Regions from separate parts of the Pseudoalteromonas sp. PAB 2.2 genome, predicted to be linked through region 3. Evidence: predicted binding sites of a transcription regulator. Region 3 holds the regulator's gene; each other region holds the start of a gene.
What was found. The regulator sigma-54, encoded in region 3, starts transcription at its own class of promoters, with help from an activator protein. The targets are predictions, from matches to a motif close to GTTGGCACGNNNNTNGNNT.
Positions count from the first base shown of each region.

Region 1: the regulator sigma-54 is predicted to act here: its motif matches at 1,060-1,078, upstream of BWD47_RS04325 (PA2169 family four-helix-bundle protein).
Region 2: the regulator sigma-54 is predicted to act here: its motif matches at 1,603-1,621, upstream of glnA (glutamate--ammonia ligase).
Region 4: the regulator sigma-54 is predicted to act here: its motif matches at 1,452-1,470, upstream of BWD47_RS10435 (BON domain-containing protein).

Region 1 covers NZ_LYPI01000008.1:58,448-61,618, reverse strand. The annotation lists gene BWD47_RS04330 (LysR family transcriptional regulator) at 1-935, shown strand, start outside; gene BWD47_RS04325 (PA2169 family four-helix-bundle protein) at 1,129-1,572, shown strand; gene BWD47_RS04320 (catalase family peroxidase) at 1,630-2,607, opposite strand; gene BWD47_RS04315 (biopolymer transporter ExbD) at 2,897-3,171, shown strand, end outside.
Region 2 covers NZ_LYPI01000015.1:79,407-82,577, forward strand. The annotation lists gene typA (translational GTPase TypA) at 1-1,170, opposite strand, end outside; gene glnA (glutamate--ammonia ligase) at 1,677-3,083, shown strand.
Region 3 covers NZ_LYPI01000019.1:98,842-102,012, forward strand. The annotation lists gene rapZ (RNase adapter RapZ) at 1-198, opposite strand, end outside; gene ptsN (PTS IIA-like nitrogen regulatory protein PtsN) at 199-651, opposite strand; gene hpf (ribosome hibernation promoting factor) at 655-942, opposite strand; gene BWD47_RS16840 (RNA polymerase factor sigma-54) at 969-2,465, opposite strand; gene lptB (LPS export ABC transporter ATP-binding protein) at 2,580-3,171, opposite strand, start outside.
Region 4 covers NZ_LYPI01000011.1:91,353-94,523, reverse strand. The annotation lists gene BWD47_RS10450 (methyl-accepting chemotaxis protein) at 1-52, shown strand, start outside; gene BWD47_RS10445 (hypothetical protein) at 166-387, opposite strand; gene BWD47_RS10440 (YqaE/Pmp3 family membrane protein) at 636-794, opposite strand; gene BWD47_RS10435 (BON domain-containing protein) at 850-1,416, opposite strand; gene BWD47_RS10430 (LiaF domain-containing protein) at 1,738-2,397, shown strand; gene BWD47_RS10425 (VOC family protein) at 2,673-3,089, opposite strand.

The sequences.
Region 1 (3,171 bases), on a different contig from region 3:
ATATAAGTAAAATAGATTTAAACTTACTTGTTTACCTAGATACATTACTCAGAGAGTGCAATGTAACCAAAGCGGCTAATCAGTTAAGCATTACACAACCCGCAATGAGTAACGGTTTAAAGCGCCTGAGAAATTTATTTAATGATCCGATTTTGGTACGCACCAGTGAAGGAATGGTGCCGACAGAGCGTGCTAAAGAGCTACAACCTGTCATACGCGGTATTTTAATGACGTTAGAAGAAACACTCGCTCCTAACCGTGAATTTGAAGCATCTCAAAGTAAACGTGTATTTCGTATTATGGCCAGTGACTATGCGGCCAGTACCCTTGCGCCCAAACTACTTAGTAAGTTACACGAAGAAGCGCCTGACACCACGCTTGATATCCTGACCCCCAGTGACGTTACGTTTCATGACGTTGAAAACGGCAAGGTCGACATGGCAATTAACCGCTTTGAAAACTTACCCCAATCGTTTCACTACAAACAAATTTGGAAAGACAGTTTTTGCTGCTTAGTAAAAGCCGACAACCCTATCATTAAAGACTTCAGTCTCGATAGTTACTTAAAAGCGCGCCATATTTGGGTAAGTAAAACAGGTTTTGGTGTTGGCGTAGGGATGGACCCAAAAGATGTCCAAAAGTTAGGTTGGGTAGACGAAGCGCTTGCTCATTTTGGTAAGCACCGGAATATTGCAACCTTTACTCGAAACTATCATGTCGCCATTCACCTGGCTAAAGAGCAGAATTTAGTGGCCACACTGCCATCAAAAGCGGCGAATATTTATTTAGATGATCCGGGATTAAAAATTCTTGAGCCACCTTTCCCTATTCCGCCTTTTGAACTCGACATGATTTGGAGCCCTCTTTTACACCGTGATGCCAGCCATATTTGGCTTAGACAAAAAGTAGCTGAAGTGGCCAATGAGCTTAAGTAATATTTTACCTATTAACCTGTAATTATTGCTGGTACGCCTTTTTATATGGGCGTACCAAACTCTCTTTATCTCAAAATAAAAATGTAACACTCTGATTATTAATGATAATACTTTTATGTTAGGGATTGGAACATGCTTTGCTTCATGTAGAGAGCATTGTTTTAATTCAGTCTATATTATTAGAGAGGTCATTATGCAAACACATCAAGGACATGACGTTCATCATATTGCAGATATCATTCAAGTTATGAATAGTGGTATCGATTTTTATGAAAAAGCACAGGAAAAAGTTTCAGACCCCAGTATCGTCGCGTTATTTCAGCGCATGATCGATGCCCGTAAAGTAAGTATTGAACGTTTACAGCCATACGCCATCAACCAAACAGGTCACCGTGAAAATGGCTCAGACTTTGCGGTAGAAGCTCGTAAAGCTTACACATCTTTAATCACTAAACTCGGTGCAGACAAAGATGCAACCTACGTCAGTGAGCTTGAAGAAGTCGAAGACAAAACACTCGCAGAAATAAAAAGTGCGCTCAAAAAACCTCAACCCCACGACTGTGAAGCAGCGTTATCAAAAACCCTGCTAACTATTCAAAGCTGTCATGCCGAAATGAGTAAAATGAAAAAGCATTAACTGCTAATCATATGAAGCCCAGCATAACTGGGCTTCATATTGAAAATTTAAAGAACGTTATTGCCCAGTAATACGTTTTGAAAATGAAATAGCATAAGCAGTTGAGCGCAGCTTTAACACTTCATCTTCACTTGGCATAAAGCCTTGTGAAAGCAGATTTGGGTCGTAATTAGTTAAATCACACCCTGATTCACCCGTGGATTCTATCGTGAGCTTTCCTAAATTAACTGTTTTGCGATCAGCAGGCCATTGCACTGAAGGATCCGTTAATGCATCACCCGGCTCGGCTAATTCAGCTTGAAAACGGTAATGAACTTTCCCTTTCGCTAAATCCTCTTCAAGTCGCTTAGCAAGAAATGATTTAGGTAATGCTTTCATTTGTTCTTCAGTTAGTACTTGTTCTTGCGCTTCTGGCACCATGGTCCATCTAAAAGCTTGCTTAGTGCCCTTTTCATCAACCATGTAAAAGGTATGCACACCAAAATAACGTGAAGACACATACGATGCTGGCGGGTTATGGCTTTGTAGCCAATTAAATTGTCCTAACGTACTCGGGTTTTGCTCTCTGTATGCTTTCACTTTTGCAAAATCGATTTCACCTGTTTTTTCGTCAGGTACTAAGGTACTTAGCAAACCAAAAAATGCTTCAGGGCTGTTACCTGCAAATACGGGCGTAGTTAGCCCTGCAATATTGTGCACATCCCCATTTTCTAGCACAAACTGCACCCCTATTCCTCGCGGAGAACGTGATGTTTCATCAGCATTAGGGTTACCCCCACCCATAGAAAAACGAATATTTGCTTTTGATGGTGCGTTAAATAAAGGGCTGATTGAATACTGTTTTGCTGCTTGATTAGGTGTAAATGTGCCCACAGCACATACACCTTTGGCGTGACCTTTTCTAATTCCGGGCTGCTTACCTGACAGCTTCTCAAATAAATTTATAAAATCTTGCCCGTTAACTGATTGCTCAGCAAAACTTGCTGTTGGTAAAACAAGGCACATAGCACAAACTAAAGACTTAATTTTTAGCATTTATCCATCCTTTAAACTTAGTTCCAACAACAATGACCTGACAAACCTCGAAATGATTTCATCAAAGTTAATAAATATTTTTACCAACAAAAACGCTACAAACATTTAATAAACTTAGAATATTTATTTAACTACAGTATTTTTAAAAGCTGCTAACTTTAAATTTAGGATCCGAAAAATGGCTGTGGCGCCCAGCATTTTAAAAATAATCCGTGTTCTTAACACGACTATGGCTAGTCCACTTAATCGTAAATTTTGTGGCTTGGTCAAAAACAACAAGGACCTAATTATGGTGAAACAACCTAAAAAAACCACTGCAAACGCTGATGTAGATATGACCCCGATGCTCGATATTGTATTTATATTGCTGATATTTTTTATCGTTACAACCTCATTTGTTAAAGAGCGCGCTATAGAAGTCAATCGCCCTTTAGCAAAACCAACTCTTGAAAACCCAAAAAAACAAGCGCAATTTACTATTACTGAAAACGACAGTATTTACTTTGCAAACCGACTTATAACACCAGAGCAAATTATAGCTAACCTCGCGTTATTTGCCGCACA
Region 2 (3,171 bases), on a different contig from region 3:
TAAGATTACTTCTGGACGAGAAACAGCAAGCTCGTAGCCTTCACGACGCATGTTTTCGATTAAGATACCTAAGTGAAGTTCACCACGGCCTGATACACGGAAGCTATCTGGGTTGTCAGTTTCTTCAACACGTAATGCTACGTTGTGAACAAGCTCAGCTTGTAAACGCTCAAGGATATTACGTGATGTTACGAACTTACCTTCTTTACCCGCAAATGGCGACGTGTTTACAGAGAACGTCATTGTTACTGTCGGCTCATCAACTGATAGCGGAGGTAACGCTTCAACGTTAGAAGGCGCACACACTGTATCAGAGATTTTTAATTCGCCGATACCTGTCACAGTTACGATATTACCCGCATAACCACGGTCTGTATCAATTCGCTCAAGACCTAAGTAGCTTTGAACCGCACCAATTTTACCATTACGTTTTGTGCCATCAGCACTGATAATAGTTACTTGTTGGTTAGGCGCTACAGAACCACGCTTGATTCGGCCGATACCGATTACACCTACGTATGAGTTGTAATCAAGTTGAGAAATCTGCATTTGGAAGTCACCTTCAGGATCTGCATCCGGTGGTGATACTTCGTCAACGATCATCTTGAACATAGGTTCCATGTTGTCAGATGGTTCGTCTAAATCTAATGTTGCCCAGCCGTTGATAGCTGATGCGTAGATAACTTTAAAGTCTAACTGTTCGTCAGTTGCACCAAGGTTATCGAATAAATCAAAGATTTGATCCATAACCCAATCAGGGCGTGCACCCGGCTTATCAATTTTATTGATAACAACGATTGGCTTCAAACCTTGCGCGAACGCTTTTTGCGTTACGAAGCGCGTTTGTGGCATTGGACCTTCTTGAGCATCAACAAGTAACAATACTGAGTCAGCCATCGAAAGTACGCGTTCAACTTCACCACCGAAGTCGGCGTGTCCTGGGGTGTCTACGATATTGATGTGGTAATCATTCCAAGAGATGGCTGTGTTTTTAGCCAAAATGGTAATACCACGTTCTTTCTCAATGTCGTTTGAGTCCATCACGCGCTCTTCATTACCGCCGCGTGTTTCTAATGTGCCTGATTGCTCAAGCAGTTTATCAACCAAAGTTGTTTTACCGTGGTCAACGTGGGCGATAATCGCTATATTTCTTAACTTTTCGATGCTCATATTTTTTCTCAGAGAAATTGAATCTCATTGATCCTGCAAGATCTACGCACTCACCTGCATTTTCAACAGATGTCTAAGCATAGGATTTAAAAGGGCGCATATTATCCCTTAATAATGGCATGGATGAAAGTTTATCCAATACAATTTTATAAACTTTCTTCAGGCTTTTTATAAGTATCTGTTTTATAAATGACAATTTTATTAATTTTATCTTTAATCGAACATCAAAACTGGTAAAAAATCACCTTTTTAGCAATATTTTGGCACTAAAGCACATTTCGTTTATGCTATCTAGGGTGGCTAATCGTTGTGCAAATACAACCGGTAAGCATAACGCACCACAATGAACATTTTACGCACCAAAACAGTGCAAAAATAATTAACAAAATGCGCTTTATTTTATTTTTATAAGCCTAAACAAGGCGTTAAAAATTTGGCATGAAACCAGCTTACATAGAACAAAAGCAATAATGCAGCAAAAATAAAACCCAACAATTGGAGGACACATGTCACAATCGGTTTTAGATTTTATCAAAGAAAATGACGTTAAGTTCATTGATTTACGCTTTACTGATACCAAAGGTAAAGAACAGCATGTTTCTATTCCTCATCATCAAGTTGATGAAGACTTCTTTGAAGACGGCAAAATGTTTGACGGTTCTTCAATTGCTGGTTGGAAAGGTATCAACGAATCAGACATGGTATTAATGCCTGTTCCTGAGTCTGCAAAAATGGACCCATTTTCTGAAGAAGCAACTTTAATCGTACGTTGTGACGTTGTTGAGCCTTCAACACTTCAAGGTTACGAGCGTGACCCTCGCTCTGTTGCTAAACGTGCAGAAGAGTACATGCGTTCAACTGGTATCGCAGACACAGTATTATTTGGCCCAGAGCCAGAGTTCTTCCTATTTGATGACGTTAAATACAAATCAGACATGTCTGGTTCTATGTATAAAATCGACGACATCGAAGCGGCTTGGAACTCAGATAAAGATTACGAAGGTGGCAATAAAGGTCATCGTCCAGGTGTTAAAGGTGGTTACTTCCCATGTTCACCAATCGACTCATCTCACGACTGGCGTTCAGCAACGTGTTTAGTTCTTGAAGAGCTAGGCCAAGTTGTTGAAGCACACCACCACGAAGTAGCAACTGCGGGTCAAAACGAAATCGCAACACGCTTCAATACAATGGTATTAAAAGCTGACGAAATCCAAGAGATGAAATATGTTATCCATAACATGGCTCACCTTTATGGTAAAACAGCGACATTCATGCCTAAGCCGCTTGTAGGTGATAACGGTTCTGGTATGCACTGTCACCAATCTTTAGGTAAAGATGGCGTGAACATCTTCGCTGGTGACAAATACGCAGGTCTTTCTGAAGAAGCGCTTTACTACATCGGTGGTATCATCAAGCACGCTAAAGCAATCAACGCATTCGCTAACGCGTCAACTAACTCGTACAAACGTCTTGTACCAGGTTTCGAAGCGCCAGTAATGCTTGCATACTCTGCACGTAACCGCTCTGCTTCAATCCGTATCCCTGTAGTACCATCTGCAAAAGGACGTCGTATCGAAGTACGCTTCCCTGATCCAACAGCAAACCCATACTTAGCATTCTCTGCAATGCTTATGGCTGGCCTTGACGGTATTCAAAACAAGATCCACCCTGGCGATGCAATGGATAAAGACTTATACGATCTACCTGCTGAAGAAGCAGCTGAGATCCCACAAGTTGCCTCTTCACTAAGCGAAGCACTTGCTGCTTTAGATGCTGACCGTGAGTTCTTAAAAGCAGGAGGTGTATTCACTGACGACCTAATTGATGCATACATCTCACTTAAGAACAAAGAAGTTGAAAAACTTAACATGACAACTCACCCAGTTGAGTTCGAAATGTACTACAGCGTTTAATACGTCGTAGACAGTAAATAATTAATGTGTGTTCTCAAGCCCGCTTTGGCGGGCTTTTTTAATGGTAATTAGGCGTGTTCTCCTCTAC
Region 3 (3,171 bases):
TTCTTGCTGTTCTTTCGGCAGGTTACGCACATCGATACTTACAGCAATTTTGTCGTAATTATCTGACACACTGCGTACTAACGAAGGAAGCAGGTTTACAGGAATATTATCAACGCAGTAATAGCCTAAGTCTTCAAGTACTCGTAAAGCGACTGATTTACCTGAACCAGAGCGACCGCTGATAATAATTAATTCCATTTATGCCTCTGATGCAATGACTTTAAACAGATCACTATCTGTTTTAGCACTGCGTAGCTGTTTACAAAATTCTTTGTCTTTAAGTCTATCAGCAATTGTTGATAAGGTCTTTAGATGAAGCTGACAGTCACCATCTGGTACGATGAGTGCGACAAAAATATCCACTGGACGATTATCAATTGCATCAAAATTTATAGGTGACTCACTCACAATTACAAATGCGTGTGGCTGATCTGCACCGCTCATACGACCATGTGGAATCGCAATACCTCGGCCAATACCCGTGCTGCCCAATTTTTCTCTGTTCAATAGGGCATTGAGTATATCTTGCTGAGATAAATGAGGGAGCTGCTCATGAGCCAGTTCGCTGATAAATTCGAGAATTCTTTTTTTGCTATTAAAAAGGACCGCAGCTTTGCTGCAGTCCTGGTTAGTAAGTGAACTAAGTTTCATAATTTAGTGTCGAGCTAATTTCTCTTTGTGTTTAATTACTTGACGATCAAGTTTATCGATTAACGAGTCGATGGCTGCATACATATCTTGGTGTTCAGTAGAGGCAAATAACTCGCCTCCGTTTACATGTAAAGTTGCTTCTGCTTTTTGGCTTAGTTTTTCTACATCTAGAATGACATGAACATTATTAATGTGGTCAAAATGCCTTTCTAGTTTCGCAAACTTGGTGTTTACATAGTCTCTTAATGAATCTGTGATTTCTACATGACGACCAGTTAAATTTAGTTGCATAAGCATTTTCCTTCTATGTAAAACGTCTAAATCAGACTCTTACGCTGATTCGACGGAGGTATTGCTAGAGACTCTCGATATTTTGCTATTGTCCGTCTAGCTACTTTAATTCCTTGCTCAGCCAATATATCTGCAATTTTGCTATCACTCAATGGTTTAGCTGTGTTTTCTGCGGCGATTAGCTTTTTGATTAAAGCGCGAATTGCCGTAGATGAACACTCACCCCCATTTTCAGTGCTTACATGGCTGGAGAAGAAATATTTCAACTCAAAAATTCCCCGCGGGGTATGCATGTATTTTTGTGTTGTTACTCGCGAAATTGTTGATTCATGCATTTCGACCATTTCTGCGACATCATTTAATACCATGGGTTTCATGGCCTCAGGACCATGTTCAAAGAAAGCCTGTTGTTGTTGAACAATACAGTTAGTCACTTTTAATAACGTGTCATTACGGCTTTCTAAGCTTTTAATAAACCATTTTGCTTCTTGTAAATGAGAGCGAATAAATTGGCTATCACTGCTTGATTTTACAGAACGTGACATCGCCGCATAGTGGCTATTCACTCTGATTTTCGGCATGCAGTCTGGGTTTAGTTCAACTACCCAACGGCCTTTTATTTTTTTTACGGATACATCGGGTATCACGTATTCAGACTCTTCTCTAACAATGGTATCCGCAGGCTTTGGATTTAAGCTGTGGATCAATGTCATGACTTCTTTCAGCTCACTTTCTTTAAGCTTAGTCTTTTTCATCAAAGTGCGATAGTCACGACTCGCTAATAATTCAATATGTTCTGATAACACCATTTTAGTTTCAGCTAAATAGGGGGTGTCAGCATCGAATTGGCGTAATTGAATACACAAACATTCTTGTAAACTACGGGCGCCAATACCGACAGGATCGAATAATTGGATTCTTTTTAAGACAGCTTCGACTTCATCAAGTTCGATTTCTTCTTCATCGTTATTTTGATTGAAGCTTTCAACAATGTCTTCGCAGCTTACGGTTAAAATACCCGAATCATCAATTGCCTCAACAATCGCAACGGCAATCGCTTCGTCTGTTGGGCTGAATGGAGTCAGTTGTAACTGCCACATTAGGTATTCGTGGAGAGTTTCGGTTGATGCGCCTTGGTAAATTGATTCATCTTCAGGCATTGGACCTGAGGAACTTGATGGGGCAGCACTCATGTACTCATCCCACGTAACATCCATTGCTAAGTCGTCACTTACGGTGTCTTTGTTGAGGGCATCACTGCTTTCTTGCTCGTACTCGCTTGCAGCTTCGTCAGCCGACGCGCTTAGTTGGGTATCGTCAGATTCGGCTTTCTGCTCGTTCTTGCCAATACTCTCTTCTGCATAATCTGCTTCTTCAACTTCAAGCAAAGGGTTAGAGTCTAACGCTTCTTGAATTTCTTGCTGGAGATCCAATGTACTGAGCTGCAACAAACGGATAGCCTGTTGCAGTTGTGGAGTCATTGTAAGTTGCTGGCCCATGCGCAGCTGTAATGATTGCCTCATGTATCCCTAACAATCCTTTTTAGTCTTATCAAACAATAGCACGATGCCGTTAACTATTTATTTGATTTATTGTCATTGTTATAAGTCTAGCAGATGCTCTAGTCGGTGGCGTATTTAAAGCCTGAATTGCTCGCCTAGATACACATCGCGTACAGTTTGGTCGGCTAACACATGTTCAGGTGTACCTGATGCAATTAGCTCCCCATGAGAAACAATGTAGGCTTTTTCACAAACATCAAGGGTTTCTCTCACATTGTGGTCAGTAATTAATACACCAATACCACGATTTTTTAAGTGCTCAATAATTTTCTTTATATCTAACACTGAAATAGGATCAACACCAGCAAAAGGCTCATCGAGCAAAATAAATTTAGGGTCAGCGGCCAGTGCGCGTGCTATTTCAACACGACGGCGTTCACCCCCTGACAATGCCATACCTTGGCTGTCACGAATGTGTTGAATGCTAAATTCATCAAGTAAGCTGTTAAGTGTTTCTTCGCGGCCTTGTTTATTGAGATCTTTACGGGTCTCTAAAATGGCCATTAAGTTTTGATAAACGGTCAGTTTTCTAAAAATCGATGATTCTTGTGGCAAATAGCCAATACCTAAGCGAGCGCGGCTGTGCATTGGCAATAAGGTGATATCGTTATCATCAATGCTTATTTTACCTTTGTCACTGGGCACTAATCCCACAATCATGTAAAAG
Region 4 (3,171 bases), on a different contig from region 3:
CAATGAGCTAGCTATTTCACTTAATAAAACGGTTAATCAATTTAAGTTGTGATTAGTCATTGAATTGTTCTAGGTGTGTGTTCTTGCTACTTATCATAAGTAACAAATCAGGCACCATGCAGTCGTCAATAAGAAATTTTTAACGCTGCAAACGACAGGTCTAAATCATTCACACTGATTTGAATTGGTATTGAGATAGATTGCAGATGTAATTAAAAACCCGATGTCACCTGAAGATGACATCGGGTTTTTATCGTCAGCCTTCCTTGTTACCTGTGGCGTAACCGCTTTAGTAAGTTCCATAAATAGTTGCCACTGTTGCTCATTCCATGTAGCAACTCCCTTGTTGTTCAGTCCGTGTAATAATTGCGCTTGTACTTGTTCCATTTTGTCACCTCCTTACGCTAGCTTCATCCATATTTGGCTCCTAGCCTAAACCAAAATCCTTGGTGTTTATCCTTTCACTTTATCCATAAAGCGTTGCCATTGTGCGCTTGTCCATAACGCCTTGTTACTTCCTTGCTGTCCTTTGTGCTGTGTTACATTTTCCATACTGTAAATCTCCTTGCAGTGTTGTCATCCATTATTACGTGTGCATTTCCTTGCTATACAACCATTCCTTTGAACCGTGATTATTATCGCTTACCGATAATATACACAGCATGAATCAAACCTGGAATGTACCCTAATAAGGTTAAAATAATATTAATCCAGAATTGTGCCCCCAAACCTACCTGTAAAAATACGCCAAGAGGCGGAATTAAAACCGAGAAAATAATGCGTATTAAATCCATAACTCACTCCTTGAAAAAGATAAGCCCAGCCAAAGCTGGGCTATAGGGCGTGCTATTATTCAGCAACAATCTTAAGTTCATCGATGACTTTACGCACATCTTCAGCATTTTCAGCAATGCTCACTGCTAATTGCTTTTCTGCATCTGACTTAACCGTACCTTTTAATGTAACAACGCCTTTATCTGTATCGACATCAATATCAGTGCCGCCTACTTCAGAGTTAAATAAATAACGTGTGGTGATCACTGTACTGATCTTCGCATCAGTTAAGTCACTTTCTACTGAGTCACCTTTATCTGCACTCGCTGCCTTAGACTTCATGTTTTTCACAACCGTTAATTTGTTATCAACAGCAGTTACACCGTCTAGGCTAAGTACAAGCTCTTCGGCTAACTCTTTGTCTAATTCACTATCAACTTTACCGGTTAATACAACTTTGCCGTTTTTTACATCTGTGTTGATATCAAAATTATTTAGGTTAGTGTTCATAAGAAGCACAGTTTCTGCCTTACCATCAATCCAAGCATCTTTACTTTCATTTTCCCAGTTGCTTGCCTGAGCACTCATACTTGTTGCACCAATTACTAACGCAGCAATCATAGTCTTGTTGAATGTATTCATAATCTTTCTCCTTTTGATTAAAGACGAGATAACTAATGCGACTACGATGCCAACTTTTTTATTTTCATATTATTCAATAAGTTAAATAGATATTCAGCCATAATTTATATTCGTTTCGGTAATTATTTACAGACAATTCGGTAAGAAGTTCACTCTGTTATAAAAATGACTAATTAATTGTCAATCTTATTAATCTATGGTTAATTTAACGAATAAAAGCCCACACCAAAAAACATAAACCAATGAATATTAATAAAATAATTTTTGGCCTACACTTTGCTTTGTGATTAACATAACTTTAAAACTCAACAGGGAATTATCATGGCCGTCAAACTCGAAGATCGCCCCATCGAGCAAGTAAGAGAAGAAGTAATCGATCAACTTATCTATAACTACAGTCATGCAGTTATTTCAGCAGAAGCATTTGAACGAAGACTAGACCAAGCAATGGAAGCCACCAGCAATGAAGTGTTAATTGAGCTGGTTGCTGACTTAGAGTTAACAGCAGATATTGACTACAAGTCACATAAACACGCGCAGTTTAAACCTCACTATGCACATGGTAGCGATGCAGAAAGCCTGCAACTACGCAGTATTTTAGGTTCCAACGAGCGCAGCGGCCAATGGCTAGTCCCGAAAGAAATTCACCTAACTAACTGTTTAGGCTCAATTGAATTAGACTTTAGTGAAGCCGTTTTTCAGCACCAGCATGTCACCATCTACGTAAACTGTATTTTAGGCAGCGACGAAATCTACGTGCCAGAACATGTAAATGTAGTGTCAAAGTTGTTTAGTGTGGTAGGTAGCGTTGAAAATAAATCGGTTGCACTCAATAAAGGGCAAGGCCCCACAATTACGATCGAAGGTAATGTTTGGCTAGGCTCAGTAGAGATTAAAGTCAAACGCACCATGAAAGAAAAGTTCATCAGCTTTGCCAACAGCCTAAAAGCCAGTTGGAAAGAAATGAATAGAGTGCAATAACGAAATGCGAGTTGCGAAACCCCTTCACGCACAATCAATTTCACGCCTACATTAAACCGTAGGCGTTATGCTTGCATGGCGCGTTTGCGCAGCAACGTCTTTTATAAAATTCACGGCTAAAGCCCTTCCTACAAGTGACACACATCACACACGTGGGAGGCGTTTTAACGCCGAAAAAGCGAACCTTTTCAGCGACATTAAACACCCTTCACGGTTTAGCTCGCATCTCGCTTTTCGTAACTCGTTGCTTATTTCGCTGCTCGTTTTTTTCATCACTAAAGATCGTTATTTCTTTCACTTGGGATGTCACTGAAATATTCGACAAACTCGACTTCAAAGCCTGCGGGGTCAATAAAATACACGTTTTTTCGGTAAGGGTTTTCAGGGCCTAATTTATCCACTTCGTAGCCTGCATCTACAAGGCGTTCAATCACGGCATTAATATCGTGTGTCACATAAGCAAAGTGAGCAAGGCCCACTTGATGGCCCGATAAATCGCGATTTTCATTTTCACCATTATCGCTGAATGCAATGTACTGGTAATCATCACCAAAGTGCAGCCATTTACGCGGCTTTCCAGACCAGGTGCTGTCGCCTTGGCTTCTTACTCGCCAATGAGGGAACGCGGCTTTATAAAAATGCAGCATGGCGTCAACATTACTTACGACTAGGTTTATGTGTTCTAAATGCATAGCGAATTTCCTTTTAAATTATGAAACTGCCAGTACGATAAAACCTAAAGTTTAGTTGAGGTAAAGCATTTTTTAATAAAAA